DNA from 2 places in the Pseudarthrobacter sp. CC12 genome. Region 1 is predicted to be linked to the other one. Evidence: riboswitches for the same ligand, from Rfam matches in the RefSeq annotation. Region 1 holds a riboswitch; the other holds the start of a gene.
The links. Region 1 has a riboswitch for glycine ahead of PV772_RS21855 (methylenetetrahydrofolate reductase). Riboswitches for the same ligand answer to the same signal wherever they lie in the genome.

Region 1 (14,617 bases):
CTCCCTGGCAGGCCTGGGCGCCGCAGCCACCATCGTCAACCTCGTGGTGCTTAGCTCCGCGATGTCCTCCGCGAACTCCGGCATCTACTCGACCTCCCGCATGGTCTTCGGCCTTGCCCAGGAAGGCGACGCACCTAACGTGTTTGGCAAACTGTCCCGGCGGAAGGTGCCCCAGAACGCACTGTTCCTCTCCTGCGTGCTGCTGCTGTCCGGCGTCGTCCTCATGTATGCGGGCCAGGACGTGGGCAAGGCCTTCGACATGGTCACCACCGTCTCAGCTGTCTGCTTCGTCTTTGTCTGGTCGATCATCCTGGCCAGCTACATCGCCTTCCGCCGCCGCCGGCCGCACCTGCATGAAGCATCGAAGTTCAAGATGCCCGGCGGTGTTGCCATGGTCTGGGTTGTCTTCGCCTTCTTCGCTTTCGTGATCTGGAGCCTCACCACCCAGCCGGACACCCTGGTGGCCCTGCTGGTCACGCCGGTCTGGTTCGTCCTGCTGGGCGCCGCTTGGTTCGTCCTCCGCCGCCGGCCCGCACACCAGGCCCGATTTGCCACGTTCCAGGCTGAACTGCAGGCAGACCAGGACTTCACCGACGCCGCATCCGGCCAGGCCGCCCGTCAGGTTGCCGCCGCAGAAGCGGGGGAAGAGCGGGTCAAGCGGTGATCGGCACGGAAGCCCGCATGTCGCAGGCCAGCACGGCCACGGCCCGGCAGCGCCAGGCCGTGGCTCCGGAAACGGGCAAGGAATTCGTCCTGACATTCCATTGCCCGGATGCGCTCGGCATCGTCCAGGCGGTGGCGGCCTACCTGCTGGAGCAGGAATGCTACATCGTGGACATCAAGCAGTTCGGGGACCGCGCGAGCGGCAGGTTCTTCATGCGGATCCACGTCACCGCGCAGGTAGAGGTGGAACTCGACCGCCTCCGGGCCGGTTTTGAGCAGGTGGCCCAGGAGTGGCAGATGGACTGGCGCCTCGAACGCCACGGCCGCAAGCAGCCCATCCTGGTCATGGTGTCCAAATACGACCACTGCCTCAACGACCTCCTGTTCCGCGCCCGCAGCGGTGAGTTGCCCGTCCGGATTGCCGCCGTGGTGTCCAACCACCCGGACCTGGAACCCCTTGCCGCGTGGCACGGTGTCCCGTTCCACCACATCCCGGTCACGCCCGATACCAAGGCGGAAGCTGAGGGGCGCCTGCTGGAACTGGTGGACCAGTACGCAGTGGAACTGGTGGTGCTGGCCCGCTACATGCAGGTGCTCAGCGATGAAGCCACTACGCGCCTCAGCGGCAAGGCCATCAACATCCACCACTCGTTCCTGCCCAGCTTCAAGGGCGCAAAGCCGTACCACCAGGCGTACGAACGCGGTGTCAAGACGGTGGGCGCCACTGCCCACTACGTGAACTCGGAGCTGGACGAGGGGCCTATCATTTCGCAGCAGGTCATCGAGGTGGACCACACGTATTCCGCTTCAGACCTGGTCACGGTTGGCCGCGACGCCGAATGCAAGGCGCTCACGAATGCCGTCCGCTGGCACGCTGAAGGGCGGATAGTCCTCTCCGGCAACCGGACGGTCATCCTCCGCTAGTTGCAGGCCCATCCACGCCGCCGGCGCTGCACTCCTCCCAGGCGGAGGGGCAGGCGCCGGCCGCCGTGGCACCACATTTGAATACAGCCTTTCGAGCTGTGGCGGGAGAGTTCTCCCGGCCATCACCGGGCAGGCGCCGTAGGAGCAAATCCTCCCCAGGAATCTCTCAGGCCCATGTACCGTCACGGCGAGGCGACTCTGGAAAGCAGTGCTGCTCCGGCAGTACTCACCGACGGTGCAAGCAGGCCCTGGCTGGGTTTGCGGAATCTCTCAGGTCCAATACAGAGCGGGGAGGGACCCGATCCATGCCGAGCCACCCGTGGCCGGCCAATCCTGGAGTTCCTCATGACGATTCGATCCCTCATGGCACCAGCCGCCGCATCGATCCCCGCGGCAGGACAGGCCTCCGGTTCCGGGGCAGCGCTGCCCGTCCGGATGCAGGTCAATCCCACCGAGGACGTTGCCGCCCTCGTCCAGGCACACGCTCCCGCCGGCACGGCCCTGACGGTGACCTGCCTGCCGCGCCAGGGTGTGGGGCCGACCATCCGGACAGCCATCGAGCTTGCCTACCTCGGCTTCGAGGTTGTCCCGCACCTGGCCGCACGGAGCATCGAAAGCCGTGGGCAGCTGGCCGGTGTGGTCCGGAACTGCCACGATGCCGGAATCACCGAAGTATTCGCCGTCGGCGGTGACGCATGGGAGCCCGCCGGGCCCTATGACAGCAGCCTTCCGCTGCTGGAGGACCTCGCCGAGCTGTCCGGCGGCACCATCCGGGCCGGTGTGGCGGGCTACCCGGAAGGCCATCCCGGCCACAGCGAACTGCATATGCTTGATGCGTTGCTGGAAAAGCAGCATCTGGCCTCATCCGTGGTGACGCAGCTGTGCTTCTCGGCCTCCCGCATCCAGTGGTACGCAGAAATGCTCCGCCGGGAAGGGGTGCGGCTCCCTGTCTGGGCCGGAGTTGCCGGCACCGTTCCACGGGCGCAGCTCATTCGTGCCGCACTGAAAATCGGTGTGGGCCCGTCCCTCAAACTCCTGAATCGCAGGGGCCCGCTTGGCCGCCGCCTGCTCAAGGGCGGCCTCTACTCACCGCAGGCGATCCTTGCGGAGCTGGAGGGCGGCGGGGTGGTGGAGGGGGTGCACCTGTACACGTTCAACAACCTGGCGGGCACCGGCAGCTAGGGACGAGCGGCGGGGAAGAACCAAGTGCCGGCCGGAAAGTTCAGCATGCTTAGTGTTTGTCCACATAGGATGGATAAGCACGGCAGCCCACCCGCTGCAGGTCGATTTGAATGAAGGTGACCATGGCCAGGCGCAGCAATCCCGCAGTACGAATCGCACAGGAAACCGCCCATAACGCAATGTTCGATGCCGAGGGCAAGCCCAAGCCCGGCGTCCACAACATGCTCCTGAAGGCAGTGCAGGTCCAGCGGCCCTTGGTGGTGGCCTATATCCGCCGGCTCCAGAAGAAGCATCCGCGGGCTACCGCAGCGCAGCTCGCAGACATCGCGGAGCGTGACTACCTTAGGGCGGTGGCCGGCGGAGGTGCCTTGGTGGGCGCCACCGCCGTCGTCCCGGGTGTGGGTACCGTCGCGTCGCTGGGACTGTCTGCGGCCGCGACGGTTGGCTTCCTGGAGGCGACAGCCCTCTATGCGACGTCGCTGGCCGAGCTCCACGGCATTCGCCTCACCAACCCGGAGAAAGCCGGCACCATGGTCATGGCCATCATGCTGGGCGAGGAAGGAACCGCCCTGCTGGGAACCCTGAGCGGACAGGCGGCCGGCGGAGCAAAGCCCGCGGACGTCTGGGGAAACGTGCTGTCCAGGTCCTCGATCCCGGGATTCGGCAGCGTCCGGAAGCGGATCCAGAACGCCTTCCTCAAGAACCTGCTCAAGCGGCAGGGCACCGCGCTGTTCGGACGGGCCCTGCCCTTCGGCATAGGGGCGGTTGTGGGCGGAGCCGGTAACCTCGTGATGGGCCGTGCAGTGGCCAAGAACGCCCGGGAGGCGTTCGGACCCATGCCGGACACCATCCCCGGGGAGCTGACCGCGGCTGCCGGGCCGGACAACCTGACCCTGGAAGGCAACATCCTTGGATCTCAACGCTGACGTAGGCCAATCATTCGGTTCCTGGACCACGGGAGGCGATCCGGCGATGTTCCAGCTGGCCACCAGCGCCAACGTCGCGTGCGGCCTCCACGCGGGCGACCCCGTCACCATGCTGGACAGCTGCCGCGCCGCCTACGAACTTGACGTCACCGTGGGTGCGCACCTTGGCTACCGCGATATGGCCGGTTTTGGCCGCCGCTCGCTGGACATGAGCTTTGATGAGCTATTTGGCGACGTGCTGTACCAGTTGGGCGCGCTCGACGGCGTCGCGCATGCCGTGGGTGCCTCGGTGGACTACGTGAAACCACAGGGTGCGCTGTATGACACGCTGATCCACGACGCTGAGCAGGCTTCCGCGCTCGTGGCGGCCGTGAATGCCTACGATCCGGGGCTGCCCATCCTTGGATTCCCCGGCTCGGAGCTGTTGAAGCAGGCCAAGGAGGCCGGCCACCCTGTTTTCACCGAGGCCTACGCCGACCGTGCCTACTTTGCAGACGGAACCTTGGTGCCGCTGTCCGGGGAAGACGCCGTGTTGAACGACGTCGACACGATCGTTGAGCGGGCCGTGCGGTTGGCAACAAAAGGCGAAGTGGTGGCGGTTGACGGTTCGGTGGTCAGGGTCCAGCCGGACTCCCTTCACCTGCCCGGCGGCAGCCCCGCAGCCTTGGAGGCGGCGGCCCGCATCCGGGCAGGTCTTGAGGCCGCAGGCGTGGAGCTGGAGGCCTTCGCTTAAAAGGCGGCGGTGTGCTCCGGCCCCGGGGCGGCTAACCGTTGGACTGTCCAGGGCTTGCATCATCCCGACGGCACTAATGGCGCCGCCAGGAGTTCGGCCCAGAGTGGATCGTCGGGTGACAGATCGTTGATGTCCACGTACCGGTCGTCGTCGGGTTCCCCCTGCGGAAGGTTTTCGAGGCTGGCCTCCAGGCACTGGCATTTACCGGCAGCTTCCCGTTGCAGCCATGGTGGCAGGCTTCCCGGTGGCCAGTGGGTTGGTTCTGCATCCTGCTGTTCGGGGTTGTAGTGGCGCCCGGTGGGTGATGTCCAGCCCGGTGGGTCCTTGCTCGTGGCCGGATCCGGGGTCCATTGGCTGTGGTGTTTGAGCCGATGGTGTTTGGGGCAGAGCTGTGCGAGGTTGCTGGTTCCGGTGGTGCCGCCGTGTTCCCACGCTTGGAGGTGGTCGGTTTCGTTGTCGGGGGTGCGGTTGCTGCAGCCGGGGAACGTGCATTTGCCGTCGCGCATCCTGATCCAGCGTTTGATGGTTTCGGTGAGCCGGTAGTTCTTCCGCCCGATTTCCAGTGGCGCCCCGTCCTGTGGGTCGACGAGGACCCGGTAGAACGACTCCGCGCCACCGGCGACGAGTTTGCGGGCCATGGATGCCGGGATTGGGCCGAAGCCGTCCAGCACTGCTGGTTCGTCGGTGAGGCCGAGGAGCGAGAACACGGGCACGGTGACCAGGACGTCGGCCCGCGGCGCAGGGACCTTCCCGATCCCGGTGACACCCTGCGTGCCCGGGGCGGTGCCGGTGGACCCCTCACCCGCCGCCTGGCCGGCGCCGAGCAACAGGGATGCGGCGATGTCGGGGCGGAGCTGGCTAAGCGTGCGGGGTTCGTCTGGTCCCTGGAGGCCGCGGGCGGTGGCGGTGGTCCGGTTCCAGATGGCGCACGCGGTATCGCCGGGAAGGTAGAGGGAGATCCAGGCCATGCCATCCTTGTCCGGGATGTATTCCATCCGCCGGTCCGCCACCCCTTTCGCATGGCGCTTTTGGATCGATTCGGGGTGGTGGCGTTCCCGCCAGCCCCGGACCTTGGCCCGGAACCGGGACGGGACCAGCTCACCGGGCGCGGCACCCCGGGCCGGATCGGGCGTGGCGGGGTCGAAGAAGTGCGCCACCAGCCCGGCAGCCCCGACAGCGTCAAGGCCTTCGGTTTCGTCCGCGACAATCCGGGCGTGCTGCCACGACATCACGCCCGCGGCCAAGGCGTTCATGACGGGCGGTAGGGAACAGATCCGGCGCGACTGGTCCACGAACGCCCCGGCGGCCGCGGAGCTGATGGTGAGGACCCCGGCGATCTCCTCCACCACCGACATCTGCGCGTAGGTACGGTCCGTGTCGGACGCGTCCGGGGGAGTCATCGCTTGCTGCAGTTCAACGGCACGGGCAGCCCGCCGCGACTTTACCGCGGCCAGCTGCGCTTCGAGCCGGGCCATCACCTCCAAGCCTTCAAGACACAGCTCATACCGCCGCTGCAACACATCCACACCGGCACCAACACTGGCACCGGCTGCCAGGGACGCGTCCTCCCGCTCCAGCGCATCCAGGGCAGTAACAGAGGCACGAACACCCTCCAACACCACCCCAACACCACCGCTGAATTCCATATGGACATCATCCAACGACCCACTGACATTGAAACGAAGCCTTTGGCCGCCAAAGCCACCTTGCGCCAACGGTGCCCCACCCTAAAAACCGGGCGCCGTCGTCGTACGCATTCCCGCTGCGCAGGCTCCTCCCCGCACCCCGAATATGCGGCGCGAAAAGGAATCTGCGCAGCGAAAGATCCCGAAGGGGCTACCCGAAGATGAGTTGCGCCACCGTGAAGATCGCCAGCCCGGCCAGGGACCCCACCACGGTGCCGTTAATGCGGATGAACTGCAGGTCCTTGCCTACCTGGAGCTCGATCTTCTGCGAGGTTTCCTCGGCATCCCACCGCGCCACGGTGTCCGTAATAACGCCGGCAATGTCCGAACGGTAGGTGCGGACCAAGTACCCGGCGGCGTCACCGATCCATGCGTTGACCTTCCCGGCCAGTTCGGGATCGTCCACGAGCCGTGACCCAAAGTCGCGCACCGCGGCCTTGAACTTGATGGTGAGTTCGCTGTCCGGATCATCCACGGCACCCAGCAGCGCGTTCTTGACCGTGCCCCAGGTCCGGGAAGCGAGCTCGCGCACCTCGGGATCACCCAACACCTGCGCCTTGATGTCCTCCGCGCGGGCAATCATCGCCGGATCGTGCTGCAGGTCCTGGGCGAGGTCGTTCAGGTATTTGTCGATCGACTGGCGCACCTGGTGGCGGGGATCGGCCTGTACCGCGCGCACGAACTTGAGGATTTCGAGGTAGACCTTGTCGCCCACCAGGCCGTCCACGAACTGCGGAACCCAGGTGGGGGAGCGGTCGGACACCAGGCGGGTGACGGTCTCGTGGTTGTCATCCACCCAGTCCGCGGCGCGGTCCACCAGCAGGTCCACCAGTGTGTGGTGGTGCCCGTCGTGGAAGACCCGCTCCGCCAGCCTGCCCACCGGCGGCCCCCACGGCGGAGCGAGGAGATGCTTGCGGACCATGCCCTCAATGACGGCCTGGACGTCGTCGTCATTCAAAACCTTGAACGCGCCACGGATCACCGCGGCACCTTCCTTGGCCACCCGGTCGGCGCCACCGGGCGCTGCCAGCCAAACACCTGCCCGGCGGGCAATGTTGACGCTGGCCAGCTTGTCCTGGACCACCTGCTCGGAGAGGAAGTTGGTCTCCACGAACTCGCCCAGGGAGGCGCCGATCTGGTCCTTGCGGCGCGGAATGATGGCGGTGTGCGGAATCTTGATGCCCATGGGGTACTTGAACAGGGCCGTCACAGCGAACCAGTCGGCCAGTGCGCCCACCATGCCGCCCTCAGCCGCCGCACGAACGTACTGCAGCCACGGATACTCCTTTTGCAGGGCGAACGCGAAGACAAAGATCACGGCCATGGCGATCAGCAGGCTCAGCGCCAGCAACTTCATTTTCCGCAGCGCTGCCGCCTTTTCGGCGTCACCGGCACCAAGCTGGCGGCTTACGACGGCGCCTGCCGCCATAGTGCCCGGCCGCGGCTCCCGCGCTGGTTCGGTGGGTGCTTCCTGCGTGGTTGGCCCAGTAGTTGCCTCAGAGTTCACCTGCATGTGCCAAGCCTAGCCCTGAAGGCGGGGGCCGGTCGGCTACCGTGTGTCCATGACAATTGACGAGTCAGTGCCGCAGCGGCCGCTGGTCTTTGCCCACCGCGGTTCCAGCGGCACGTATGCCGAACACACCCGTGCCGCCTACCTCCAGGCCCTGGCCGACGGCGCGGACGGAGTGGAGTGCGACGTCCACCTGACGCGCGACCAGCACGTGGTCCTGCTCCATGACGCCAACCTGGACCGCACGTCGGACGGCACGGGTCCGGTGGCCGAGCGGACGCTGGAGGAGTTGCGCCAGCTGGACTTCTCGTCCTGGAAAGGCGTCCGGATCCCCGAAACGTTCGGGGCACGCTCCGAACAGCTCCTGACCCTTCCGGAACTGCTGGACATCCTTCGCGGCGCGGGCCGGCCCATGAAACTCGCCATCGAGCTCAAGCATCCCAGCCCGTACCAGCTCAAACTTGAGGACCGGGTCCTGCAGGTGCTCCGCAGCGAGGGCTGGGAACCGCAAAGCTCAACCGTGGACAACGTGGCCGTGACCTTCATGAGCTTCAGCCCGGATTCAGTCCGCCACCTGCTCCTCTCCGTACCGCCGCAATATATTTGCCAGCTGGTGGACGACCTCACCATCCATGAAATCCGTGGCGGCCTGGGGGTTGGGCCGATTACCGGCGGGGCCATCGCGAACCTGATGAAAGCCACCCAGTTGGAGGGCGAACGGATCCTGGACGACTGCGAGGTGGGCATGGCCGGCCCCGGCATCGAATACGTCAGGGAACGCCCTGAGACAGTCCGCCGCTGGCTGGACTCCGGCCGCCGCTTCAGGGTGTGGACCGTGGACTCCCCTGAGGACGTGTCGCTCTGCCGGGAATTGGGCATCCAGGAGATCACCTCAAACGTGCCGGCGCGTGTCTTGGAACAGCTCCACGCGGCCGCACCGCAGGGAAAGTAGCGCGGACATGGGCGCCCGCGGCATGCCCCCCGCGCCCCGGTGGTGGGCGGGGAAGCTCGACGTCGAAGGCTTGGCGCTGCAGTCGGTGGAAGCCGCGGCCCAGGCGCTGAACCTGTACTCAGGGATGCCGGGCCGTTTCAGCACAACACCCGACCTGACAGCGCCCGCCTTCGATTCCTTCGGGCACCTCCGGATTGCGGGGCGCAAGCCGCAGGGCTTCGCGCCCCTGTCCGGCTTCCGGAAGACCGCTGACGGCTGGATCCGGCTTCACGCCAACTACCCCCACCATGAGCAGCGGCTCCTGCACGCGCTGGCTGCCATTGGCGCGGAGGATGTGGACAGGAAACTCCGCTCCATGGCCGCGCTGGACGCCGAGGCCGCAATCCAGGAACAGGGAGGGATAGCCGCGGCCGTCCGGACCCGCAGTGAATGGCTCGCAACCGAAATGGGTCGGGCGGCCGGCTCGGGACCATGGATTGCGGTGGAGCATGCGGACGGCACCACTGGTGGCTTGGGACTGCGGGAAGCTGCAGAAGGAGCAGGCGCCGCTTCCGGCACGGGACGCGGCGCCAGGGACCTGCCGCTGGCCGGGCTGCGGGTGCTGGACCTGACGCGGGTCATCGCCGGCCCAGTCGCTACCCGGCTGCTGGCCGCGCTCGGGGCAGACGTCCTGCGGATCGACCCGCCCGCCTTTCCCGAGATCCAGGACCAGTTCGTGGACACGGCGTTTGGCAAGCGCAGTGCCGTACTCGACCTGGGGCAGTCGGCAAGCCAGGGAAACCTCCAGCAACTCCTGGCCGGCGCGGATGCCGTGGTCACCGGCTACCGGCACGGTGCCCTGGACCGTTTTGGCCTCAGCGGGCGGGAGCTGCTGGCAGCCCGTCCGGAACTGGTAGTGGTCACCTTGGACAGTTGGGGAAGCGCGGGGCCCTGGAGCGGCCTGCGCGGCTTCGACAGTATTGTCCAGGCCGCCTGCGGAATCGCCAGCACTTACGGCATGGAGGACGACGGCGGCTGGCGCCCGGGTGCGCTGCCGGTCCAGGCGCTGGACCACGCCACCGGCTATGGGGTGGCCGCGGCCGCAGTCCGCCTCCTGGCCGCCCGCCGCCGGACCGGGTTGGGCGGTACCGCGCACCTGTCGCTGGCGCGTACCGCGGAGGAGCTGTTTTCCCTGACCGGTGGGCAAGACCCCGACAGCATGAGTGGCCCAACCAGCACGGAAAGCCCTGCTGGACTGCGCACCCCAGAATACCGGTCCGTGGCCAGCAGCTATGGGGAGCTGCGCTACGTTGGGCCGCCCCTGCTTGACGCGGGACACCCCCTGGATTTTCAGTCACCGCCGCCACCATATGGCAGCTCGCAGCCTGCCTGGCTGGAAGGCCGGGCAGCGCAGCCGTGAGGCCGTCGCCGCTGTGCCGCTTGCCAGCGCTATGACCCCGTCGCCGCTGTGCCCTAAGCGCCGGTTTCCGGGCCGCGCTGTGGCTGTGGTTGAGTGGTTCCATGTCTTTTCCCAGGTCCGGCACCGCTGCTAAGGGCTTGTCCGCTCCGTCCCAATCCATCCACGGCCCGGCCCTGCGGCATCTGTCCGCAGCGGCCATGGGAGCCCTTCTCCTGGCCAGCGCAGGCAAGCATTTCCGGGACCCAGGTTTTTACCGGGACGTCGTTCCCGGGTACCTGTGCCGGCAGGACGCGGTGCCGGGCGAACCCCGCAGCAGCACAGCCCAGCATCCTTGGGCCGTCCTGTCCCGGGATGAATGGATCGCCCTGAGCGGTCTGCTGGAGCTCGCCGCCGCCGTCGGAATCCTGCTCCCACCCACCCGAAAGCCCACGGCCACTGCCCTCACCGCCATGTTCACGGCATTCCTGGCCGGGCATGTTGATGCCCTCCTGGGGGCGTACGGGCCGCAGGGCACGCCCCGCCGGCGGAAGATCCATGCCGTGCGGCTTCCCCTCCAGGCACCGCTGATCTTGTGGGCCTGGAGCCTGCGAAAAGCCGCCGTGCCCGCGGTCAACCCGGGAAGCCGGGGGTGAAGCTGCTGGCTTCGCCGGCGGTGAAGGTGGGCATCTCCATCAGTATTGCCACCGGTCTTTACGGCGTATCGTTCGGCGCGCTGGCGGTCACGTCCGGGCTCAACTTCTGGCAGACCATGGCGCTGAGCCTGCTCCTCTTCAGTGGCGGCTCCCAGTTCGCGTTCATCGGGGTGGTGGCAGGGGGCGGTTCAGGCGTTGCCGCGATGAGCGCGGCCACCCTCCTGGGCATGCGCAACGGCATCTACGGCATGCAGTTGAACGCGCTGCTCCGGCCCACCGGCTGGCGCAAGTACATCGGAGCGCAGCTGACCATCGACGAATCCACGGCCACCAGCACGGGCCAGACGGACCCGGACGAACAGCGCCGCGGCTTCTGGACCGCAGGCGTAGGGGTCTACCTGCTGTGGAACCTCTTCACGGCCGTGGGCGCGCTGGCCGGCAGCGGGTTGGGCGACCCCAAGCAGTGGGGCCTTGACGGGGCCGCCGTCGCCGCCTTCCTGGCACTGCTCTGGCCCCGACTCAAAGGACGCGAGCCGATCGCCATCGCGGTGGTTTGTGCAGTGGCGACGGTGGTTGCCGCCCCCTTTGTCCCGGCGGGCGTGCCCATCCTGGTGGCCGCGATCGTTGCTGCGGTGGTGGGCTGGTTCAGCCACGGCCGCCGCGACGAAGGCCTTGAGCCGGACGTCGAACCCTACGGCGACCACGGCCATCACCCGGGCGGCGCCCGTCTCCGGGGCAGGGGCGTCCGCAGGGAAGCCGGCCGCAGGGGAGCTGCGGACCCGGAGGAGGGCAGGTGACTTTGTGGATCTGGCTGCTCATCGCCTGCGTGCTCGCCTACGCCTGGAAACTGGTGGGCTACTTCGTCCCCGCCAAATTCCTTGAGGATCCGCGCACCTCACGTGTCGCGGGAACAATGACTATCGGCCTGCTGGCCTCGCTGACGGTGGTGAACGCGGTGGTGTCGGGGCAGGGACTCGCCGCGGATGCCAGGCTGGGAGCGCTGGCCGCGGCCGCGATCGCCCTGGTACTGCGGGCTCCATTCCTGGTGGTGGTGATCGCCGGTGCCGGCACGGCGGCGCTGCTGAGGATGCTGGGGTGGAACTGATCTGTTGAATCCACTCCGGGGCATGGTGACGTGGGTCACTTCCCCGGTTGGGTGCCAGTTGTACTATGGGATCGGCTTATGCAGTTGGCCATGGAATTCCTTATTGAACGGCACCCATGGAAAATCAGCTGCACCCTGCGGGCGGCTTGGCGGGCAGAATCCGCCAAAAGAACGCCCGACGGCGGGCGGGCCTTCCCGCCAAACGGTTCTTCAGGCGCTTTTCCGGACTTTCGGACGTGCCGGAAGAGGAACTGGAAATTCTCTCCCAACGGCTCCGCGCGGCACTCGACCTGGATCCGTCGTCGTCCGTTCCGGCCCTTCAGGCCCTGCTGCGGGAGGAAATGCGCAGGCGGGCAGATGCAGCCCAGGCCTAGTGGCCCAACATTCCGGCAGCCATCTGTGATGCACTGGATGAGAGGCAGCCCACACCCAGGCGGCCACCGAAGGAGGATTCGAGATGGACGAACAGTCACGGCCTGTTGAGCCGCATGGCGGCCAGGGCACCGAGGATACCCGCAGGAACGCCAAGGACGAACAAGGCGCGGGGGTACCGGCAGAACAGTCTGCGAAGTCGCGGGCCACCTATTTGGACCCCCGCGGCTCGGAATCAACGCGCGAGCTGCGCGACACCGCCAGGCGGCGGCGGGATGCGGAGGAGAAGCTCCAGCAGCACCTGATGGAAGCGAAGGACCACGTTCCCAACGAGTTCCATGAACACCCCGGCCACGGCTACCAAGGACACGGGCACGCCGAACACGGGCACCTGGGCGCTGGGCACGCGGACGGGCCATCCGCGCAGGAGCAGCCCGGCCACGCGGACCCAGGGTCGCAGCACCAGGAAACCCCGCCGGCTGGACAACGGCCCGGCGGAGACCCCCACGCCGGGGACAGCGCCGCCGGTGAACCCGGTGCGGAGAAGCGCTGACCCAGCTAGGGGAATCGGGACGAACGGGTAGCTAGGCTACCCCGTGCGCCGCGCCGTCAGGGGAGACGGACCGGCGGCCGCATTCCTCCACGCCCATCTCGTACCAGACCTGTGCGCCAAACTCGGGTTCGGGGGTATCGAGGTTCTGGTACAGCGCGTCGAGCAACTCGACCAGCTCGCCGGCGGTCAGCTCGGGAAGGACTTCCTCCGGCCCGCGCGGATCCGTCAGGTAGTGGAGAAGCTTTGAGTGGTTCATGGCAGTGCGGCCGTTGTCTGGGGGGCAGGCGCAAAGTGCATGGGGTTGCTCCAACGTGGAAGTGCTGAGGCTGGCTGCCTAACCCCACCTCCGAGTTTATTGCACGTACCTGCAGGTAACAATGGGGCCCGACTGGTGACCTGACTCCCTCGGCGGAACAGCCTGGCAGCGGGATTCCGGCACCGGAGCTGCGCCCGCCGGCCTCGCCCGGCATGGACTGGCCGGCAGGCTTACTGCATGCTATTCAGCCCGGCTGGCCCGGCGTGGTGGTGGTGAACCCAGGGGCGGCGGGGACGGGGACGAACACCGGAAGCGGTCGGGATGGCCGGACTGTGCGGATGGCGTCCTCCACCAGCGCAAGCGGCCTGCGCCAGGCATCGGACCCCGGTTCCATGGTGTCCACCACACCGATCAGCATGGCCAGCAGCCGAAACATGTCCGTCATGGAAATGTCAGGGCGCAGGCTTCCCTGGCCCTGCCCGCGGACCAGAAGCACTCCCATGGATTCCATCAGCGATCCGGTGATCCCGGTGAGGAGCTCGCGCCGGCCCGCCACCGCACACAGCAGGTTGGCGTCGTCGCTCGCTGCGGCCATCAGGGCTTCGAGGACACGCAACATGCCTGCGGCAGCATCGATATCGGCGAGGGCGCCGTCCATGACGGGGTCCACGGTGAGCCGGAGCTGCCGGTTGAGCGCCGCCAGTACCAGTTCTTCCTTGTCAGCGAAGTTTCGGAATAGGGTTGCCGGGCCAACGCCGGCGGTGGTTGCGATGGTCTGGAGCGGTACCTCCGGGCCGAACTCGCGGAAGCACTGGCGCGCCGCAGTAATGATCTTGTCCACGTTCCGCGCTGCGTCTGCGCGGAGGGGCTTTCGGGTGACTGCGAGGCTCATGCCAAAAAGGGTAACAACGGAGACTGCCGCCACCATGGTTACTTCGGGGTAGCCGCTTATGTGACGCAGCCGGCCGTGCGGACCGGCCCTGCGGCTGCCTGCGGGCACGTGGGAGACTGGGGAGCATGTTGCTTGCATTTTCTGTTGCCCCGTCAGGCGTTCCCACCGAGGGCTCCAGGCCCAACGACGCGTCAGTGCACGACGCCGTTGCTGCCGCAGTGAAGATCGTCCGCGAGTCCGGGTTGCCCAATCAGACGGATTCCATGTTTACCACCATAGAAGGCGAGTGGGACGAAGTGTTCGACGTGGTCAAGCGCGCCACCGAAGCCGTGGGCCGGTACGGCAGCCGCGTTTCACTGGTGATCAAGGCGGACATCAGGCCCGGGTACAGCGGCGAGCTGACAGCGAAGGTTGACCGCCTGGAGACCGCACTGGCGCAGGAGCCCTAAGCGTCCTTCGAGGGGCCGGATTGTCTGGACCGCCGGGGCGCCGCGTGCCAAACTGTGGCAATGTTCGAGCACAAACCACGGCCGGAATGGGTTGCCACCGAGGAGTTCCTGTCCGACACCGTGGTGCATCCGGACGGCGCCGTGCAGCAGGCCATCCGCGCCGCAGCGGAGGCCGGGATGCCCCCCATCGAGGTGGCGCCGAACGCAGGAAAGCTCCTCAAGCTCCTGGTCCAGCTCTCGGGTGCGCGGCGCATCCTGGAGATTGGGACCCTCGCGGGCTACAGCACCATTTGGATGGGCAGGGGACTTCCACATAACGGCACACTGGTTACCTGCGAATACCTGCCCCAGCATGCGGAGGTGGCTTGGGCCAATATTGATGCG
Region 2 (14,617 bases), on a different contig from region 1:
GTGGTGCGTGTCCGGGACGGCAAGGAACTGGGCAGCGCCGTCCATGAGTATGCCCACGCGGTGGTCACCGACGTCCTGCCCCGGGATACAGCGGGCGACGACGGCGCCCGGCTTCCCGGGGAGTGGGCACTTCAGGTGCCCAACGACTACCGGGACGTCCTCCGTACCGCTGTCCCCGCCGCCGTGGCCGACGCCGGGATCGACCCGGCCGCCGTCGTCGGTATTGCCACCGACTTCACCGCCTGCACCATGGTGCCGGTCACGGCCGACGGCACACCCCTGAACGAACTGCCCGGCTTCGCGAACCGTCCGCACGCCTATGTAAAGCTCTGGCGCCACCATGCTGCGCAGGGCCAGGCCGACCGGATCAACCGGCTCGCCGCCGAACGCGGCGAAGACTGGCTTCCCCGCTACGGAGGACTGATCTCCTCCGAATGGGAGTTCGCCAAGGGACTGCAGCTGCTGGAGGAGGATCCGGAGGCCTACGCCGCCATGGACCACTGGGTGGAGGCGGCGGACTGGATCGTCTGGCAGCTCTGCGGCCGGTATGTCCGCAACGCCTGCACCGCCGGTTATAAGGGCATCTACCAGGACGGCCGGTATCCGTCTGAAGAGTTCCTGGCCGCCCTCAACCCTGACTTCAAGGATTTTGTCAGCTCCAAGCTGGAGCACACCATCGGCCGGCTGGGTGATGCCGCCGGCACCCTGACGGCGGAGGCCGCCGCCTGGACCGGGTTGCCGGAGGGCATCGCGGTGGCCGTGGGAAACGTTGACGCCCACGTCACCGCCCCGGCCGCGAAGGCCGTGGAGCCCGGCCAGCTGGTGGCGATCATGGGCACCTCCACCTGCCACGTCATGAACGGCAGCGAACTGCGGGAAGTGCCGGGCATGTGCGGCGCCGTGGACGGTGGAATCGTTCCGGGCCTGTGGGGCTACGAGGCAGGACAGTCAGGGGTGGGGGACATCTTTGGCTGGTTCACCAGGCACGGCGTCCCGCCCGAATACCACCAGGCCGCCAAGGACGCCGGGCTGGGGATCCACGAGTACCTGACCGAACTGGCTTCCCGCCAGGCCATCGGGGAGCACGGCCTGATCGCGCTCGACTGGCATTCGGGAAACCGCTCGGTCCTGGTGGATCACGAGCTATCCGGCATGGTGGTGGGCCAAACCCTGGCCACCAGGCCCGAGGACACCTACCGCGCCCTCCTGGAAGCCACGGCCTTTGGAACCCGCACCATCGTGGACGCCTTCCGCGACGCCGGAGTCCCGGTCAAGGAATTCATCGTTGCCGGCGGGCTGCTGAAGAACCGGCTCCTGATGCAGATCTACGCCGATGCCACCGGCCTGCCTCTGTCCACCATCGGCTCGGAACAGGGACCGGCACTGGGTTCTGCCATCCACGCCGCCGTCGCAGCGGGAGCATACGCGGACATCCGCGAAGCCGCCGCGGCCATGGGCGCCGAGCCCGGCGAGGTCTACACCCCAATCCCGGAAAACGCGGCCGCCTACGACGAACTGTTCCAGGAGTACCGCACCCTGCACGACTACTTCGGCCGGGGCAGCAACGATGTCATGCACCGGCTCAAGGCCATCCAGCGCAAGGCCGCCCAGGCGGCCCGGCCCGGAGCAGGCGTCGCCGCCAAAGCAACCGTGGGGGTGTCCGCATGACCGCCGGAACAGGCGCCGGAACCGGCCTCCTGGAAACCATCGCCCGGATCCGGACGGAGGTGTGCGCCCTGCACGCCGAGCTGACCCGCTACGAACTGGTGGTGTGGACCGCAGGCAACGTTTCCGCCCGGGTGCCGGGCACCGACCTCATGGTCATCAAGCCCTCCGGGGTCGCCTACCAGGACCTGACCCCGGAACAGATGATCGTGACGGACCTGTACGGCACCCCGGTCAGGGGCACCAATGTTGGCGGCAGCGGCACGGTGGACTGGGGCAATCCCGCGCTGTCGCCCTCGTCGGACACCGCCGCGCACGCGTACGTGTACCGGCACATGCCGGAGGTGGGCGGGGTGGTGCATACGCACTCAACGTACGCCACCGCCTGGGCTGCCCGGGGCGAGGCCATCCCCTGCGTGCTCACCATGATGGGGGACGAGTTCGGCGGTTCCATCCCGGTGGGACCCTTCGCCCTGATCGGTGACGACTCGATTGGCCATGGGATCGTGGAGACCCTGAAGAATTCCACGTCCCCGGCCGTCCTGATGCAGAACCACGGCCCCTTCACCATCGGCAAGGATGCCCGCGCCGCCGTCAAGGCCGCCGTCATGTGCGAGGAAGTGGCGCGCACCGTGCACATTTCCCGGCAGCTGGGCGAGCCGCTTCCCATCGACCAGGCCCACATCGACTCCCTTTACGCCCGCTACCAGAACGTCTACGGCCAATAACACGCACCGGCCACCAACCGGCCAGAAAATCTTTCCAGGAGAATCATGAGTACCGCTGCAACCACTTCCCTCGACGGCTACGAAGTCTGGTTCCTCACCGGCAGCCAGCACCTCTACGGCGAGGAAGTCCTCAAGCAGGTGGCCGCGCAGTCGCAGGAGATCGCCAACCAGCTCAACGCCTCCTCCGCGGTGCCCGTGCGGATCGTCTGGAAGCCGGTGCTCACCGACTCGGATGCCATCCGCCGCACCGCGCTGGAGGCGAACGCCGATGACTCGGTTATCGGCGTGACGGCCTGGATGCACACCTTCAGCCCCGCCAAGATGTGGATCCAGGGCCTGGACCTCCTGCGGAAGCCCCTGCTGCACCTGCACACCCAGGCCAACCGGGACCTGCCCTGGGCGGACATCGACTTCGACTTCATGAACCTGAACCAGGCAGCACACGGTGACCGCGAGTTCGGGTACATCCAGTCCCGCCTGGGCATTGCCCGGAAGACCGTCGTCGGGCATGTCTCCAACCCCGAGGTCGCCCGCCAGGTGGGATCCTGGCAGCGCGCCGCCGCTGGCTGGGCAGCCGTCCGCACCCTGAAGCTCACCCGCTTTGGCGACAACATGCGCAACGTCGCCGTCACCGAAGGCGACAAGACCGAGGCCGAGCTGCGGTTCGGCGTTGCGGTGAACACCTGGTCCGTCAACGAACTCGCGGACGCCGTCCACGGCGCGGCGGAGTCCGACGTCGACGCGCTGGTGGCCGAGTATGAGGACCTTTACGACGTGGTGCCGGAGCTTCGCGCAGGCGCGGCCCGGCACGAATCGCTGCGGTACGGCGCCCGGATCGAACTGGGCCTGCGCAGGTTCCTCGAAGCCAATGGTTCGGCCGCGTTCACCACGTCCTTCGAGGACCTCGGTGCCCTCCGCCAGCTGCCCGGGCTCGCCGTGCAACGGCTCATGGCCGCCGGTTACGGGTTCGGCGCCGAAGGCGACTGGAAGACCGCCATCCTGGTGCGCGCCGCGAAGGTGATGGGCGCGGGCCTGCCCGGCGGTGCCTCCCTGATGGAGGACTACACGTACCACCTGGAGCCCGGGTCCGAGAAGATCCTGGGCGCCCACATGCTCGAAGTCTGCCCTTCCCTGACGGCAGCAAAGCCGCGCCTGGAAATCCACCCGCTGGGCATCGGCGGCAAGGAAGACCCGGTCCGACTGGTGTTCGACGCCGACGCATCCCCGGGCGTCGTCGTCGCCCTGTCCGACATGCGGGACCGGTTCCGCCTGGTGGCCAACGCCGTCGACGTCGTCCCGCTCGACCAGCCGCTGCCCAACCTCCCCGTGGCCCGCGCTCTCTGGCAGCCGAAGCCGGACTTCGCAACCTCCGCCGCCGCCTGGCTCACCGCCGGCGCAGCCCACCACACCGTGCTCTCCACCCAGGTGGGCATGGACGTCTTCGAGGACTTCGCCGAAATAGCCAAAACGGAACTGCTCACCATCGACCAGGGCACCACCATCCGCCAGTTCAAGAAGGACCTGAACTGGAACGCCGCCTACTACAAACTGGCCGGCGGGATCTGATCCGGTGGCAAAGGTCCCGGCGGCGGCCAGGGACGGGAACCCCGTGACGGACAGCGTCCCGCGGCGGCTGCCCAGGCTCGAGGATGTGGCGGCACGTGCCGGGGTATCGCACCAGACCGTCTCACGGGTGGTCAACAACCACCCCAACGTGAGTCCCGGCACCCGCCGGAAGGTGGAAGTTGCGATCGCGGAACTCGGCTACCGCCGCAACTCTGCCGCCCGAAGCCTGGTCACCCGGCGCTCGCAGATCATCGGTGTCCTGGGCAGCGAGCTTTCGCAGTACGGCCCGGCCAATACCCTGCTCGGGGTGGAACGGGCTGCGCGGGATGCCGGCTACTTCGTCAGCGTCGCGGCGCTGCGCGAGGTCACCCGGGACGCGATCCTGGACGCCGTCCGGCACTTCCTGGACCAGTCGGTGGACGGAATCGTGGTCATCGTCCCGCATTTGGAAACGCTGGCTGCCCTGGCGGAACTGCCCATCGGAGTGCCGGTGGTGGCCGTGGGACCTGACGGCAATGACACCGTGGGCGGGGTCAAGGTGGACCAGCGGCGCGGCGCCGAACTGGCGGTGGAACATCTCATCGCCCAGGGGCACGTCCGGATTGGACACGTTGCGGGGCCGCAGGACTGGATCGACGCCGTAGCCCGCGCCGAGGGCTGGCGGGCAGCCCTCTGCTCGGCCGGGCTCGCGGCAGACCTGGTCACCGAGGGTGACTGGAGCGCGGGCAGCGGATACGAGATCGGCCGGCGGCTGGCTGCCGGCCGCCGCGCCACTGCCCTTTTCGTCGGCAACGACCAGATGGCCCTTGGGGTCCTGCGTGCCCTGAACGAGGCGGGCATCAGGGTGCCGCAGGATGTTTCGGTGGTGGGCTTCGACGACCAGCCGGAGGCCGGCTACTTCAGTCCGCCCCTGACGGTGGTCCGCCAGGACTTCGAAGAGCTGGGCCGGCGGTGCATGGACATGATGCTCACCGCGTTCCAGGGCGGGGACGGGCCGCGGACCCTGGTGGTGGAGCCTGAGCTCATCGTGCGCAGAAGTACGGCGCCACCCGCCCCGTAGCGTGGCCGGCGCCGAATTAATCAGCGGGAGACCCGCGCGAAACGTGGCCACAACAATAACTGCGTAGTTTTCAGGCATGACCGCTACCTTGCTCATCCGCCTCCGCGACTGGCTGCTGGACTCCGTCACCTTCGACTGCGAAACGGACGCTGCCGGTGCCATGGCCGACGCCACCCGCTGGGGCTGGCTGCCGGCCTTGAGCGGGGTGTCCATCGGAGCCGGCCACGCCCGCTCGGAGCACGCAGGAACAACGGCAGAAACCGGCCCAGTGTCTGGTTAAGCACACTATTGCGCCGGTAGAGGGATCATGCCCTAAACTGCTTCACTGAGGTGCCTGAAATGGCGCTGCGCAGCAACGAAAGTGAACATGCTATGGCTACCGATTACGATGCTCCACGCAAGCAGGAAGAAGAGTCGCCGGCTGACTCCCTCGAGGCCCTCCAGGCATCACGGAGCGGCAACGCGCAGACCGCGGTTATCGATGTCGACGAGAACGACACCGCTGAAGGTATCGACCTGCCCGGCGCAGACCTGTCCAATGAGGAACTGACGGTCATTGTGGTTCCCGAACAGTCGGACGAGTTCACCTGCTCGTCGTGCTTCCTGGTCCGCCACCGCTCGCAGGTCGCCCGCGAAAAGGACGGCCTGAAGTACTGCCGCGACTGCGAAGGCTAGAATCCCATCCTGGTTTTCCCGGCGCCGGCCACCTCACCCGAGGTGGCCGGCGCTTCTTTGTCCCCGGACGCCGTCGTTATCAAAATGGACCTCGTTTCCGCCCGCCAACGCTCCTACGCTGGAAGCATCCAATAGCCCTTATTTTGGGTGGCACCACAATGAAAAAGTTCTCCATCTGGCTCGCGGCCATCCTGCTGGCGGTCGGGCTGGGAATCGTCGTCGAGGGGCCCGCCTCCGCGGCTCCCTACTGCGGACTCACATGGGGTTCGCTGATCAAGTCGGACGGCGCCATGGGCCGCGTGCCCGTGACGAACGTCCGGACCGGGCAGCACTATTGCTTTGACCGGCTGGTGGTTGACCTGGGCGGCGCGCCGGCCCCCGGCTACACCGTGCGCTACGTCCCGCAGGTCATCCAGGACGGCTCGGGCGCAATCGTGCCCACCCGGGGCGGCGCCCGGCTGCAGGTCGTCGTCAAAGCGCCTGCCTACGACGCCAACGGCCAGCCCACCTACACACCTGCCGACAAGGCCGGGCTCTCCGACGTTTCCGGATACCAGACCTTCCGCCAGGTGGTCTGGGCCGGAAGCTTCGAGGGCCAGTCCACCATCGGCGTGGGCGTCCGTGCCCGCCTCCCGTTCCGGGTGTTCGCCCTTGACGGTCCGGGCGCCGGCTCCCGCCTGGTCATCGACGTGGCGCACTACTGGTGAGCCGTCCGTCGCCGCCACACCGAAAAGGTGCCGGGCCACGGTGGGGGCGCGGCACCTTTTGGGTTGGAAGTTATTCCGGAACCACCAGCGCCGGGGTGTCCTGCTTGAGGGTTTCGCCGCGGAAGAAGCCCGGGTGCGTACGGGACATGACCAGCATGACCGCGGCGCCCAGGGCCAGGATGCCGACGCCCAGGATGAATACCAGGCCTATGCCAAACACCTCTGAACCGCTGCCAAACTCAGGTGCCAGGCTGTCCATGGCGGTCTGGACGAATACTACGAACAGCCCCACGCCGCCCATCACCGGGCACACCAGCCGCAGCACGAAGTGCCGCATGCTGTTGAACAGGCTGTGGCGGAAGTACCACGTGCAGGCCAGGGCGGTGAGGCCGTAATAGAAGCAGATCATCAGGCCCAGGGCCAGGATGGTGTCGTTCAGGACGTTCTCGCTGACCACATGCATGACTGCGTAGAACCCAGCAGACATGACGCCGGCGGCGATGGTGGCGAAGCCCGGCGTGGAGAACTTGCTGCTGATGCGGCTGAAGGGTGCCGGCAGCGCGCCGTAGTGTGCCATGGCCAGCAGGCTGCGCGAGGGCGACATGAAGGTTGACTGCAGGGACGCGGCGGAGCTGGACAGCACGGCCAGGGACATCAGGATGGCGAACGGGCCCATGATGGGGGAGGCCAGCGCCGTGAAGATGTTCTCGTGGTTCTCGGCGTTGTTCAGCCCGTTCCCGGTATCGCCGACGCCGGCGAACATCATGGTGGCGATGCTGACCAGCAGGTAGATGGCAAGGACGATGACGGCGGTCAAGGTACCGGCCACGCCGGCGGTCTTCTTGCCGTTGGCTGTTTCCTCGTTGACCGTCAGGCAGACATCCCAGCCCCAGTACACGAAAATCGAGAGGGAGATGCCGGCGGCGATCTGTCCGAACGTCTCGATCTTGGTGACGTCGAACCAGTCCCAGCTGAACGGGATTGCTGTTTCCGAGGTGGACCAGTTGGCGAAGGCCATGGCCACGAACAGGCCCAGCACCAGCAGCTGGAAGCCCACCAGGCTGTATTGCACCAGCTTGGTGGTGTGCAGGCCGCGGTAGCTGACCCAGACGGCCAGCGCCACGAAGACAAAGCAGGTGATGACGTTCAACGCCTTGTTGTCCGCGAGGTCCGCCAGTTCGGGGGAGCCGGTGAGCTGGGAGAGGAAAAGGTAGAAGAAGTCGACGGCGACGCCGGCCAGGTTGGACAGCACGATGATGTTGGCGGCGAGCAGGCCCCACCCGCCCATCCAGCCGATCCACGGACCGAATGCCTTGGTCACCCAGGTGAAAGTGGTGCCGCTGTCCGGGGAGTCGGCGTTGAGCTCCCGGTAGGCGAGCGAGACCAGGATCATGGGGATGAACCCAATGAGGAAAATGACGGGCAGCTGCAGGCCGGCTTCATTGACGGTGGGTCCAAGTGCGCTGGTGAGGGTGTAGGCGGGGGCAATGGTGGAAATACCCAGGACGACGACGGCCAGGAGCCCGAGCTGGCCGCCCTTGAGTCCCTTGGCGCTGACGCCGTCCGCGGAGGGCGCGTGCGCGTGCGGGCCGGGTTTGGCAGTACTGGTGCGGATTGTCTCTGTCATGGCACCACTTTCTGGAAGGCTGTGAGACGGAGGTCACTATATGAATGGCGTTCATTTAGTATGGGGGTGCCCCGCCTGTGATGCAAGACGCAATATGAATCACATTCGTTTATGACTGGTTTCCGAAATTAGTAAGCTCACTGAGAAATTGCCTTTTGCCCTGCCGCCGCGCCGTTCGGGGCTGGTAGCGTCTGCCGTACTGGACCAATTGAGGAGGATGCATGAAAGCTTCACCGACACTGACCAACAACCTGCAGGCCGTCCTGGCGGACCTGATCGAGCTCCACGTTCAGGGCAAGCAGGCGCACTGGAACATCGTGGGCACCAACTTCCGCGACCTTCACCTGCAGCTTGACGAGATTGTGGACGCTGCCCGCCAGTTCGCCGACGACACCGCCGAGCGCATGCGCGCCCTGCACGCGCTTCCCGACGGCCGCAGCGCCACCGTTGCCGAGACCACCAGCCTGGCCCAGTTCCCGGAAGGGCTGATCAGCACCGCGGATGCCATCGAGCGGATCGTCGCTGCCATGGAGGCGGCCGTGGGCACCATGCGCAAGGTCCATGACGAAGTGGATGAGGAAGACCCCACCTCCGCGGACCTCCTGCACGAGTTCATCGCCCGGCTGGAGCAGTTCGCCTGGATGGTGCAGGCGGAAAACATGAAGCCCACCGCCAAGGTCACCGCGGCCGACTCCAAGTAGCGGGCAGTCCACACGGGCGTCCGGCGCCGGCGGATCCCGCCGCGCCGGACGCCTGGCTGTTGTCCGGGCAATACTGCGGATGTTCCGCTAAGCCGCTTTGGGCGCTTTCCGGAGGACGACGGCGGCGAGCACTGCCGCCGTCGCCATGAGGACCAGCCCAATTGCCGCCGTAACGTGCACGCCGGAATCGAAGGCGGCCGCCGCAGCGTCCTTGAGGGCTCCGGCGAGCGGTGCCGGCACCAGGTTGGCTGCGTCCACCGCACCGGCCAGCGTTTCCCTGGCGTTGTGCAGCGAGGTTCCGGGCAGCATGGCCTCCAGCCCCGCCGGCAGCCGGAGGTTCTGCTGGTAGGACGCGGTCAGGATGGAGCCCAGCACCGCGGTCCCCAGCAGCGATCCCACCTCGTAGCCCGTCTCGGAAATCGCTGCCGCAGCGCCGGATTTCGCCGGCGGGGCCGAGCCGAGGATGAGGTCGTTCGAGATGGTTTCCGCCGTGCCTACGCCCAGCGCCAGGACCAGCAATGCTGCCAGCAGCAGGGGCGGGCCCCCGCCGTCGTTACCGAAGGCCACCATGCTGTAGCCGACGGCACTGAAGGACAGGCCCGCGGCCACGACGTACCCCGGACGCACCTTCCGGACCAGCGGGACCACCACCAGCCCTGCCGTCACTGTGGCTGCCAGGGCCGGGAGCATGGCAATGCCCGCCGCCGACGGTGTCATCCCCTCCAGGAGTTGGAGGTGCTGGGCAAGGAAAAGGATGAACCCGTTGAAGGAAAACAGGGCCAAAACGTTGGCGCTGATGGCCATGCTGAACACCCTGTTGCGGAATAGTGACATGTCCAGCAGCGGGTGCTCCAGCCGGTGCTGGCGCCGCACGAACACAATGCCCATGGCCAGGCCGAAGGCTATGCTTCCCAGCCCGGCCGGCCCCGGACCTTCGGTGGCTACTGACTTTACGCCGTAGACCGTGGGCACCATGACCAGCATGGATAGCAGGACGCTGGGAATGTCCGCTCTTCCCGGCGCGGGATCCCTGGACTCCGGAATGAAGGCCGGCCCCAGCGCCAGCAGGGGCAGCATGAGTGGCACGGCCACCAGGAACACGGCACCCCACCAGAAGTGCTCCACCAGCCATCCACCGAGGATGGGGCCCAGGGCGGCGCCGCCGGAGAATCCGGCAGCCCAGATGGCAATGGCCATCCGCCGGCGGTTGGGCTCCGGGAAAATGTTCCGGATCAGCGACAAGGTGGACGGCATCAGCATGGCGCCGAAGAACCCGAGCGCCGCGCGGCCGGCGATCAGCCACTCCGGGGTGGGCGCGAATGCCGTGGCGGCGGACAGCCCTGCGAAGCCCAGGCTGCCGACGACCAGCAGCCGCCGCCGCCCAATCCGGTCGCCGAGGCTTCCCATTGATACCAGCAGCCCTGCCAGGACCAGTGGATAGGCGTCCACGATCCACAGCAGCTGCAGGCCCGTCGGTTCCAGGGCGCGGGCGATGGCGGGCAGGGCGAAGGTCAGGGCGGTATTGTCCACTGCCACCAGCAGCACGGGAAACATCAGCAGCCCCAACGCGAGCCAATCCCGCCACGGTGGCCGCATGGCGGAGCTGTCCCTTTGTAAGGAGGCCGGGCGAATGGAGGTCGTCATGTAATAACTGTACCGTCTGGACGGTATAGTTTGAAACCGAAGCATTCCTTCTTCCCTGCCGGTGGAGGGCATGATGGAAGGCATGCCCCGAAAGCCTGTAGCCCGTGATGCGGTCCTTGACGCCTTCGAGTCCCTGCTGATCGAAGTGGGGGAGCGCGCTGCAACCCTCGACGCCGTAGCCCGTAAGGCCGGGGTGTCCAAAGGTGGCCTCCTCTACCACTTTCCCAACAAGGAAGCGCTCATCGCCGTGCTGCTGGACCGCCTTGAGGGGTTGGCCAAGGCGGATGCCGACGCGATGGCTTCGGCCAGCGAAGGTGCCGCCGCGTATTTCATCCGTTCCTCTGTCTGGGCGGATACTCCTCTGGACCGGGTCATTGTGGCCGCCACGCGGCTTGCCGAGGTGGCGCATGAGGAGACCCGCCGCCGGTTCGCCGCCATCCAGCAGCGGTGGCTGGACGAGATTGCTGCGGATGTGGGGCCCGGCCTGGCCAGGGCTGTCCTGTATATGGGTGACGGTTTGTACTTCAATGCCATGCTTTCCGTGGGCCCTGCGCCGGAAGGCGGAGCAGCCGCTGACGTGGAGGAACTCCTGGCCGCGTTGGAACGGCTCCGCAGGTAGTTTTCCATTTGCCGGAGGGCTTCTGGCGTAGGACAATGGAGAGTTGTGAGGGCTGTCACCGGCCGTCATGATCCAACAAATGAATAGCCTTTGATCTGCGGCGGGAGAGTTCTGCCGGAAGTACAGGCAGGCGCCGTAGGAGCAAATCCTCCCCAGGAATCTCGCAGGCCCCTGTACCGCCGCGGCGAGGCACCTCTGGAAAGCAGCAGGCAGTTGTCCGGCCTCCCTTGGGGGAAGCGGAACGGCTGTTGTGCTCACCGACGGTGCAAGCGGTTCCTGCGCAGGCAGGCGACGCGGAAACTCTCAGGTCCAATACAGAGCGGGGAGGGACCCGAATAGCTGTGGCGTACCCTGCGCCGCCTGAATAAATGGAGTTCCTTCGTGTCGGTTACCCCAACCTCCACCACCTTCGTAGACCGCCACATTGGCGCACGCCGCCAGGACGACGCCGACACCATGCTCAAAGCCGTGGGCTACGGCACGGTCGATTCCCTGGTGGACACCGCCGTGCCCAAGGTCATCCGCCAGGACACGGCCCTCCGCCTGCAGGATGCCCTCAGTGAGGTTGAGGTGCTTGCTGAATTGCGCCGGCTGGCCGCCAAGAACAAGACCGCGGTCCAGATGATTGGCCAGGGCTACTACGACACCATCACCCCTGCCGTGATCCGCCGGAACATCCTCGAGGCCCCGGCCTGGTACACCGCCTACACCCCGTACCAGCCCGAAATTTCCCAGGGCCGGCTTGAGGCACTCCTGAACTTCCAGACCATGGTCCAGGACCTGGTGGGCCTGCCCATCGCCAACGCCTCCCTGCTGGATGAAGCCACCGCCGTGGCCGAAGCGGTGCTGCTCATGCGCCGCGCCAACAAGACCAAAGACGCCCACGACGGCAAGACCGTCCTGGACATTGACGTGCTGCCGCAGACCATTGCCATCGTCAAGGGCCGCGCCGAGGCGCTCGGCTTCGAGGTTGAGGTTGCCGACCTGTCCAAGGGCCTCCCTGAAGGTGCGATCAACGGGATCGTGCTCCAGCAGCCCGGCGCCTCAGGCCGGGTCTGGGATCAGTCCGCCACCATTGCGGCGGCGAAGGACCGCGGTGCGCTGGTTACCGTGGCCGCCGACCTGCTGGCCCTGACCCTGATAACGCCTCCCGGCGAGCAGGGCGCCGACATCGCCGTCGGCTCCACGCAGCGTTTCGGGGTGCCGCTGTTCTTCGGCGGGCCGCACGCCGCCTACATGGCCGTCCGCAAGGGCCTGGAGCGTTCCATGCCCGGCCGCCTGGTGGGCGTGTCCAAGGACGACGCAGGGATGCCCGCGTACCGCCTCGCGCTGCAGACGCGCGAGCAGCACATCCGCCGCGAAAAGGCCACGTCCAACATCTGCACCGCGCAGGCCCTCCTGGCCATCGTCTCCTCCATGTACGCCGTCTACCACGGCCCCGACGGGCTGAAGGCGATCGCGGAAACCGCCCACGGCCATGCACGAACACTGGCGGCCTCGCTGGCGGGTGCCGGTGTGGAGGTGCTGCACACGAGCTTTTTCGACACCCTGACGGTCCGGGTCCCGGGACGCGCTGCCGCGATTGTCGCCGCCGCCGAAGCACGCGGGATCAACCTGCGTCCCGTCGACGCCGACACCGTGGGCATTTCCCTGGATGAAACCACGACGCCGGCCATCGTCGCCGAGGTTGCCGACGTCTTTGGCGCCACCGTTGCCGGGATCCGCGGCGAGGGCCAGGGCTTTGTGCTGGAGGCCGCCGTGGAGCGTTCCTCCGACTACCTGCAGCACCCGGTCTTCAACACGTACCGGTCCGAAACCCAGCTCCTGCGCTACATCCGGAAGCTGTCGGACCGGGACCTCGCGCTGGACCGCACCATGATCCCGCTGGGCTCGTGCACCATGAAGCTGAACGCCACCGCCGAGATGGAAGCCATCTCCTGGCCGGAGTTTGCCTCCATCCACCCCTTCGCCCCGGACTCCCAGACCGAAGGCTGGCGCGAACTCATCGCGGACCTGGAAGCGGACCTGACCACGATCACCGGGTATGACCAGGTGTCCATCCAGCCCAACGCGGGCTCCCAGGGCGAACTGGCCGGGCTGCTGGCTATCCGCGGGTACCACCACTCCCGCGGCGAGCAGCAGCGCAACGTCTGCCTGATCCCGGCCTCGGCCCATGGCACCAACGCTGCCTCCGCCGTCCTGGCCGGCATGAAGGTCGTAGTGGTTGCCACCGCCGCGGACGGCACCATCAATCACGATGACCTGACGGCCAAGATCGAGGCGAACAAGGACGTCCTCTCGGCGATCATGATCACCTACCCGTCCACCCACGGCGTCTACGATGCGGACGTGACCGAGATCTGCGAGGCCGTCCATGCTGCCGGTGGCCAGGTCTACGTCGACGGCGCCAACCTGAACGCCCTGGTGGGCCTGGCCCAGCCGGGCAAGTTCGGCGGGGATGTGTCCCACCTGAACCTGCACAAGACCTTCTGCATCCCGCACGGCGGCGGGGGACCCGGCGTCGGGCCGGTCGCGGCGAAGGCCCACCTGGCACCGTTCATGCCCGGCGACGCGAACAAGGCAGCGCATGAGGAAGGCCACGGGGTAGCCATCTCGGCGTCCCGGTTCGGTTCGGCGGGTGTGCTGCCGATCTCCTGGGCCTACGTGAAGCTCATGGGCGGGGAAGGCCTGACTCAGGCCACCAAGTCCGCGCTGCTGGCGGCCAACTACGTCGCTGCCAGGCTGAACGACTACTTCCCGGTCCTCTACACCGGCGAAGGTGGCCTCGTGGCGCATGAATGCATCCTGGACTTGCGCGAACTCACAGCCAGGACCGGCGTCACCGCCGAGGATGTGGCCAAGCGGCTGATCGACTTCGGTTTCCACGCCCCCACCCTTTCGTTCCCCGTAGCGGGCACCCTGATGGTGGAGCCCACCGAGTCCGAGGACCTGGCCGAGATCGACCGCTTCATCGAGGCCATGATCACCATCCGCAGGGAGATCGACCAGGTGGCCAATGGCGACTTTGCCGTGGCGGATTCACCCTTGCGGCGCGCACCCCACACGGCAGCCGCCGTCGTCAGCTCCGACTGGGACCGTGCCTACCCGCGCGAGCAGGCCGCGTTCCCTGCCCACCACAAGCAGGACAAGTACTTCCCGCCGGTGGGCCGGATCGATGGCGCCGCCGGAGACCGGAACCTCATCTGCTCCTGCCCGCCGCTCGAAGAGTTCGAAAACTGAAGGACCGGCACCGTGACTGAGAAATACACCGCCCTTTACGACGAACACAAGAAGCTGGGCGCTTCCTTCACCGACTTCGGCGGCTGGCAGATGCCGCTCAAGTACAGCTCCGAACTGGCCGAGCACCACGCCGTCCGCAAAGCTGCGGGCCTGTTCGATCTCTCCCACATGGGCGAAGTCTGGGTCACCGGGCGGCAGGCTGCCGCCTTCCTCGACTTTGCCCTGGTGGGAAAGATCTCCGCCATGGCCGTGGGCAAGGCCAAGTACTCGCTGATCTGCAACGAGGACGGCGGCATCATCGACGACCTCATCACCTACCGCCGTCCCGCCGCTGAAGACGGCACCGACGTCTTCCTGGTGGTGCCCAACGCGGGTAACGCCGCAG

Region 2: another riboswitch for glycine. It lies ahead of gcvP (aminomethyl-transferring glycine dehydrogenase); the one in region 1 lies ahead of PV772_RS21855 (methylenetetrahydrofolate reductase).

What each region holds. Positions count from the first base shown of each region.
Region 1 is NZ_JARDJH010000054.1:7,601-22,217, forward strand. It holds gene cycA (D-serine/D-alanine/glycine transporter) at 1-664, shown strand, start outside; gene purU (formyltetrahydrofolate deformylase) at 682-1,587, shown strand; glycine riboswitch at 1,680-1,779, shown strand; gene PV772_RS21855 (methylenetetrahydrofolate reductase) at 1,933-2,769, shown strand; gene PV772_RS21860 (hypothetical protein) at 2,892-3,695, shown strand; gene PV772_RS21865 (5-oxoprolinase subunit PxpA) at 3,679-4,428, shown strand; gene PV772_RS21870 (DUF222 domain-containing protein) at 4,488-6,074, opposite strand; gene PV772_RS21875 (DUF445 domain-containing protein) at 6,265-7,626, opposite strand; gene PV772_RS21880 (glycerophosphodiester phosphodiesterase family protein) at 7,676-8,575, shown strand; gene PV772_RS21885 (CoA transferase) at 8,583-9,974, shown strand; gene PV772_RS21890 (hypothetical protein) at 10,172-10,606, shown strand; gene PV772_RS21895 (AzlC family ABC transporter permease) at 10,603-11,403, shown strand; gene PV772_RS21900 (AzlD domain-containing protein) at 11,400-11,711, shown strand; gene PV772_RS21905 (hypothetical protein) at 11,828-12,085, shown strand; gene PV772_RS21910 (hypothetical protein) at 12,169-12,636, shown strand; gene PV772_RS21915 (hypothetical protein) at 12,668-12,892, opposite strand; gene PV772_RS21920 (TetR/AcrR family transcriptional regulator) at 13,137-13,784, opposite strand; gene PV772_RS21925 (thiamine-binding protein) at 13,910-14,233, shown strand; gene PV772_RS21930 (O-methyltransferase) at 14,294-14,617, shown strand, end outside.
Region 2 is NZ_JARDJH010000042.1:997-15,613, reverse strand. It holds gene araB (ribulokinase) at 1-1,668, shown strand, start outside; gene PV772_RS20090 (L-ribulose-5-phosphate 4-epimerase) at 1,665-2,393, shown strand; gene araA (L-arabinose isomerase) at 2,439-3,959, shown strand; gene PV772_RS20080 (LacI family DNA-binding transcriptional regulator) at 4,003-5,019, shown strand; gene PV772_RS20075 (hypothetical protein) at 5,096-5,299, shown strand; gene PV772_RS20070 (DUF4193 domain-containing protein) at 5,392-5,694, shown strand; gene PV772_RS20065 (hypothetical protein) at 5,853-6,401, shown strand; gene PV772_RS20060 (APC family permease) at 6,472-8,028, opposite strand; gene PV772_RS20055 (DNA starvation/stationary phase protection protein) at 8,250-8,729, shown strand; gene PV772_RS20050 (MFS transporter) at 8,817-10,373, opposite strand; gene PV772_RS20045 (TetR/AcrR family transcriptional regulator) at 10,456-10,992, shown strand; glycine riboswitch at 11,084-11,181, shown strand; gene gcvP (aminomethyl-transferring glycine dehydrogenase) at 11,374-14,232, shown strand; gene gcvT (glycine cleavage system aminomethyltransferase GcvT) at 14,245-14,617, shown strand, end outside.